One region of the Enterobacter bugandensis genome, then DNA from elsewhere that is predicted to be linked to it. Evidence: predicted binding sites of a transcription regulator. Region 1 holds the regulator's gene; the other holds the start of a gene.
What was found. The regulator Fur, encoded in region 1, represses iron uptake genes when iron is present. The targets are predictions, from matches to a motif close to ATAATAATGAGAACNACTATCAA.
Positions count from the first base shown of each region.

Region 2: the regulator Fur is predicted to act here: its motif matches at 1,434-1,456, upstream of DG357_RS16375 (Nramp family divalent metal transporter).

Region 1 covers NZ_LT992502.1:1,356,726-1,360,145, reverse strand. The annotation lists gene ybfE (LexA regulated protein) at 1-211, shown strand, start outside; gene fldA (flavodoxin FldA) at 367-897, shown strand; gene fur (ferric iron uptake transcriptional regulator) at 1,185-1,631, shown strand; gene chiQ (ChiQ/YbfN family lipoprotein) at 1,723-2,049, opposite strand; gene chiP (chitoporin ChiP) at 2,097-3,420, opposite strand, start outside.
Region 2 covers NZ_LT992502.1:3,398,422-3,401,841, forward strand. The annotation lists gene DG357_RS16370 (DUF2502 domain-containing protein) at 1-121, shown strand, start outside; gene DG357_RS16375 (Nramp family divalent metal transporter) at 154-1,392, opposite strand; gene DG357_RS16380 (NupC/NupG family nucleoside CNT transporter) at 1,739-2,926, shown strand; gene DG357_RS16385 (sensor domain-containing phosphodiesterase) at 2,970-3,420, opposite strand, start outside.

The DNA of each region.
Region 1 (3,420 bases):
TCCGCTTTCGCGCGATGAACAGCTGCGTATCAATAAACGCAATCAGCTTAAACGCGATAAAAATCGTGGGCTTAAGCGTGTCGAACTGAAGCTCAACGCCGACGCGGTCGATGCGCTTAACGAGCTGGCAGAGGCGCGTAACATCAGCCGCAGCGAGCTTATTGAAGAGATGCTCATCGCCCAACTCGAGACGCTGCGCAGCCAGGCATAAGTCTGAAAAACCCCTTTATCGCCCTTTTCATGTAGCACAGAGTGCAGTCCTGCGCGATAGCGGTTTCCGCAGGGTTGCCAGTTCTGCTATTATTGCCCTTATCCGTGGCCGAATTGCGCCACCATACCATTAAGTTTCAAGAGGTTATTTTACTCATGGCAATCATCGGCATTTTCTTCGGCAGTGATACCGGCAATACCGAAAATATCGCAAAAAACATTCAGAAACAGCTCGGTAAAGACGTTGCTGATGTGCATGACATCGCCAAGAGCAGCAAAGAAGATCTCGAGGGCTATGACATTCTGCTGCTGGGTATTCCAACCTGGTACTATGGTGAAGCCCAGTGCGACTGGGACGATTTCTTCCCGACGCTGGAAGAGGTGGACTTCAACGGCAAGCTGGTTGCCCTGTTCGGTTGTGGCGATCAGGAAGATTACGCCGAGTACTTCTGTGATGCGCTGGGGACGATTCGCGACATCATTGAGCCTAATGGCGCGGTTATTGTGGGCCACTGGCCGACTGCCGGTTACCACTTCGAAGCCTCTAAAGGCCTGGCCGATGACGATCATTTTGTCGGACTTGCCATTGACGAAGACCGTCAGCCAGAACTGACCGCAGAGCGTGTAGAGAAGTGGGTTAAGCAGATCCGCGAAGAACTGCATCTGGACGATATTCTCAACGCCTGATTTTTTACGGCGCAACGCGGGTTGCGCCCTTTTCCAGGTAAAACCGATTAAATTAATTGCTACAAACTTTTAACTTTTTCGCCCAGACCTGTACAATGTCTCCCTGGCAAAATGTGGTTTCCTTTGAGCAAGTTTGTAGGTGATACCACGTTTTTATAAGCATACTTTGCCTGAGACTTGCAGTTTTCATTTAGGCATGGCAGTTCTATAATGAGACGCATTATCCCAGGTGCATTTTCTGTCACTTCCCAGAGAAGTGAATCGTTTAGCAACAGGACAGATTCCGCATGACTGACAACAACACCGCATTAAAGAAGGCTGGCCTGAAAGTAACGCTTCCTCGGTTAAAAATCCTGGAAGTGCTTCAGGGTCCAGACAATCACCATGTCAGTGCGGAAGACCTTTATAAACGTCTTATCGACATGGGTGAAGAGATTGGGCTGGCCACCGTATATCGCGTGCTGAACCAGTTTGATGACGCGGGCATTGTTACCCGTCATAATTTCGAAGGCGGTAAATCTGTATTCGAACTGACCCAGCAGCATCACCACGATCACCTGATCTGCCTCGATTGCGGCAAGGTCATTGAATTTAGCGATGATTCCATCGAAGCGCGTCAGCGTGAAATCGCAGCTCGTCATGGCATTCGCCTGACCAACCACAGCCTGTACCTTTACGGTCACTGCGCTGAAGGGGATTGCCGCGAGAATGAACACGCTCACGACACAAAATAAGTTAGCGTTCATACTCTGAGCCAGCCGTAAGGTTGGCTTTTTTTTGCCTGAAAAAAGCCCGGTAAGCAAAGTGCACCGGGCGTAGAGCAACTTATTTGTTGTTATTGCGTATCTCGTTCCAGATTTTATCGCAACGCTTCGCCACTTCCTGATCGTTACCGGTTTTACGTGCCTGAATGCAGGCCTGATAATCCATCACGCGAACATTCTCCTGCGTCGCGAACGCCTCATGCGCTTTCTCTTTCTTTAACACATTTAGCACGCTCTGGCAGGCTTCAATTTTCTCAGGCGATCCTTCCGCGGTATTAATACAGGCGCTATACGCCTCCTTCAGACGGGCGTCCTCTTTCGGCGCCTGAGTCTGAACACACGCCACCAGCCCTGATGCCATCAGCGCGACGATTACGATTTTTTTCATCATATGCAGTCTCCAGACCGGCGGGACTCAGCCCGCCGGTGTGCTCATCAGAAGATGGTGAATGGGGCGATAACCATGAATTTGACGTCACGTTCATCCTGGAAGATGTTGCCGTAACCGCCCGCATAGCTTGGGATATCGGAGTGGTTGTCATACTGCGTAAAGTGCAGCTTGAACATCGTGCCTTTCGCGCGGCCATCCTGCAGGGTGTAGATAGCATCCAGGCTGTAGGAGGACTCTTTCAGGCGATAGTTTGGATCGTAGTACGCATCCGGCGTCGCCATGTCTGCTGGTTTTGCATCCCAGGCGTAAGCGTAAGAAGCGCCCACCGCCCAGCCCGGCAGGTTCCAGTTTTTCAGGTCATACATGGCGCCGAAGAAGACCGCTTTCTCGCCGTCGGCGTTGAAGTCTGAGCGGTTATCCCACCAGATATCCAGACGACCGTTGGATGAGGCATAGGTCGGCGTCATACGCTGCAGGAAGTAGCCCTGCTGCCCTTCAGCCTTCACCCATGTGCCTTCCAGACGCAAATCAACCTGACCGACCTTATAGCCGAAGGTTAACGCCTGCAGCCACGCGGTGCCGTTATAAATGTCGTTTACGCTGCCATCGCTGACCTTATCGCGCGTACCGTAGAACTGGTAGCTAGTGCTCAGCGGACTACCGGCGATATCAAATTTGTAGCTGGCTTTAGCAAAATACTGATCGATATAGCCTTCCGCCTGACCAAATGCGGCTTCCAGAACCAGATCGTTTTTGAAATCGTACTTCGCGCCCAGCGAGTGGAGGTAATCGACTTTGGTTTTCTTATCGTTCTGGTAGAACTTGTCCATCTCAATGTGCCACGGCGCTTTGTACTCGTTGGTCCACATATAGGAGAAGCTCAACGCACCTGCATCACCGTAGTCAAAATTAGCCCCGGCTTCTGCCCCCTGATAGGTACCAGGCATAAAGCTCCAGTGCGGCGCTAACAGCGTCTGGCCGGTTGGCTGAATATAGCCCCCACGCGCCCATACCGGGCCGTATTTGAATTTCGCTGCGGCCTTATAAAGGCTGATACCGCTTTTATCCCCTGACCAGTCTTCGTCATAGGCTTTATTACTGGAGGAGAAGGCAATTTCGTTCGGGTGGCCGCTGTCGCCATTTTCAGCCATTTCAATCGCCGTAAACGCGGCAATATCCAGACCGAACATATCGGCGGCGTAGCCTGACTGGAAGTCCAGGTTGGCGTTCCAGGTAGAGTGAGAGAGGTTGGTTTTGTATTTATCTTCTGTGACATCTTTACGGTCACGTTCGCGCTGCCAGTAATAAATACCGCCAGTGAGGGTAGAATCTTCGATGAAACCTGCTGCTTTTGCCTCTGGTGTCACC
Region 2 (3,420 bases), 2.0 Mb from region 1:
GTATAAAAACAACGCCTATGAGCGCGGCTACCGCGAAGGCTGGAAAGATCGTGACGACCGCCGCGGCGGCTGGGGTCACGGCGGAAAAGGACGCGGTGGTCACGGTCACGGTCATCATTAATGCAAAAAGGAGCCTCCCGGCTCCTTTTTCTTTTATAGCCCCAGCGCGGTGCCAATCAACAGCCACAGGTTTAGCGCTACGACGACCACCACGATGGCCCACCCGGCCCGTTTCACCAGCGTCGTATTAACCAGTTCGCCCATCAGAGTTTTATTGCTGGTGAAAATCAGCAGCGGCACCAGCGCCAGCGCAATACCAAAGCTCAGCAGCACCTGGCTCATCACCAGAATTCGCGTTGGATCGAGCCCCATCAGAATCACGATAAACGACGGAAGCATGGTGATAAAACGACGCACCCACAATGGAATATGGAAGCGAACAAATCCCTGCATCACCACCTGCCCTGCCAGCGTCCCCACCACCGTGGAGGAGAGACCGGCGGCAACCAGGCTCAGACCAAATATCGTGGCAGCAGCATGGCTCAGTAACGGCTCAAGCGTGAGGTAAGCCTGGTCGAGATCGGCGACACCAGTATGACCGTTAAAGTGGAAAGCGGCGGCTGCGGTGGCCATCATCGCCAGATTCACAAAACCCGCGATGGTCATGGCGATTGCCACATCCCATTTGGTTGCCGAGTAGCGTTCTTTACGCGTCCCGCCGTGCAGATGCTGGGTCAAAGAGGAGTGCAAATAAATGACATGCGGCATAATGGTCGCCCCAAGTACCCCGGCGGCCAGGAAAACCGCTTCCGAGGTTGGCAGGCTTGGGATCACCATGCCTTTCGCGAGCTGCGCCAGATTCGGCTGTGAGAAAATCAGCTCGACGATGTACGCCGCAGCAACAAACAGCAGCAGGCCACCAATGACCTTCTCCAGCGGTTTTTGACCCCGACGTTGCAGCATCAGGATCAGGAATGTGGCAATCCCGGTCAGCACCGCCCCCTGTAACAGCGACACGCCCAGAATCAGCTTAAAGCCGATCGCTGCCCCGATAAATTCAGCGAGATCGGTTGCCATGGCGATAATTTCCGCCTGAACCCAGTAGAGCCACACCGCCGGACGGGGATAATGGTCGCGAATTTGCTCCGCCAGGTTTTTACCCGTGGCAATCCCCAGTTTTGCAGAGAGCATCTGAATCAGCATCGCCATCAGGTTTGCCCAGACGACCACCCACAGCAGCTTATAGCCGAAACTGGCCCCGGCCTGAATATTGGTCGCAAAATTACCCGGATCGATATAGCCGATGGCAGCAATAAAAGCAGGTCCCATTAATGCGAACCGCAACTTGCGCGCGGCTCTACCACTGCTACCCTCTACGCGACTGTTTGTCATTATCTGCCTCTGGAAATATAGCCTTTGCTATGTTTAATGCTATCAAAATGAGAATGATTATCAAGATCATTTAGAGAGTTTAAAATGATTTCTCTGATAGCTAAGAACAATAGATGGGCAGGTGGTGCGACATCACAGAATGTGAAAATGCGCGGTCATTTGTGAAGCGTAGCACACAAACTTAACTTTTCACTCATTTACCTAACATAACAAAAATGTATTGTGGATCACTAATTTTGAGACTCGTCACAGGATGTAACTATAGTGTGTCCCTGATCTCGTTTTCTTTTCGGTTGTTACATAGAATGTGCACGAAAATTAAACCTGCCTCATATTTGGAGCAAATATGGACCGCGTCCTTCATTTTGTCCTGGCACTTGTTGTCGTTACTGCACTCGCATTGCTGGTCAGCACAGACCGCAAAAAAATTCGTATTCGTTATGTTGTCCAGCTGCTGGTCATTGAAGTTTTACTTGCGTGGTTCTTCCTGAACTCCAACGTAGGCCTCGGCTTCGTGAAAGGCTTCTCCGAAATGTTCGAAAAACTGCTCGGATTCGCCAACGAAGGGACAAACTTTGTCTTCGGTAAAATGAACGACGAAGGTCTGGCATTCTTCTTCCTGAAGGTACTGTGCCCAATCGTCTTCATCTCCGCGCTGATCGGTATTCTGCAGCACATCCGCGTTCTGCCGTTCGTTATTCGTGGCATTGGTTTCCTGTTATCCAAAGTAAACGGCATGGGCAAGCTGGAATCTTTCAACGCCGTAAGTTCCCTGATCCTCGGTCAGTCTGAGAACTTCATCGCGTATAAAGATATCCTCGGCAAAATGTCTCGTAACCGCATGTACACCATGGCGGCAACCGCGATGTCTACCGTTTCCATGTCTATCGTGGGCGCGTACATGACCATGCTGGAGCCAAAATATGTGGTTGCAGCGCTGGTTCTGAATATGTTCAGCACCTTTATCGTTCTGTCGCTGATCAACCCGTATCGTGTTGACGCCAGCGAAGAGAACATCCAGATGTCTAACCTGCACGAAGGTCAGAGCTTCTTCGAAATGCTGGGTGAGTACATCCTGGCCGGTTTCAAAGTGGCGATTATTGTTGCCGCGATGCTGATCGGCTTTATCGCCCTGATCTCCGCACTGAACGCCCTGTTCGCCGCTGTGCTGGGCATCTCCTTCCAGGGCATCCTGGGCTACATCTTCTACCCTGTCGCATGGGTGATGGGTGTTCCAGCTCACGAAGCGCTGCAGGTGGGAAGTATCATGGCGACCAAACTGGTTTCTAACGAATTCGTTGCGATGATGGATCTGCAGAAAATCGCCAGCACGCTCTCTCCACGTGCGGAAGGCATTCTGTCCGTATTCCTGGTCTCCTTCGCGAACTTCTCGTCCATCGGTATTATCGCCGGTGCGATTAAAGGCCTGAACGAAGAACAGGGTAACGTGGTTTCTCGCTTTGGCCTGAAACTGGTTTACGGCTCCACCCTGGTGAGCGTCCTGTCTGCTTCTATCGCTGCGCTGGTTCTGTAACGTTTACCGTAAAAAAAAACCGGGAGACTTGCTCCCGGTTTTTTTATGCCCGCAATTCTTCCAGCGGTTTGGGTTTGCCTATCAGGTAGCCCTGGAGATAGTCCACGCCGAAGCGTAGCAGCATCTCCCGCTGCGCTGGCGTCTCAACATATTCGGCCACCACGCACAGTGATTTCGTCTTCGCCAGATTACATATTGACTGGACGATCATTGCGTCCATATCATCAGTACAAATATCTTTCACGAAACAGCCGTCAATTTTAATGATGTCTGCCTGCAGGCGTCTCAGACGCTCGTAGTTGGCGTAGCCGGTACCAAAATCATCGATGGCAATCCTGAAACCGTAGTTCCGCAGCTGCTGAATGTTGTGGATGCTGCAGCCGGAATTGGAGAAGGCCTGCTCTTCGGTGATCTCAATCACGACAGCCTGAGGCGCAACGCCGTACCGTTCAAAGAGCGCACAAATCTCAGTCGCCACCTCATTTTGCATCAGC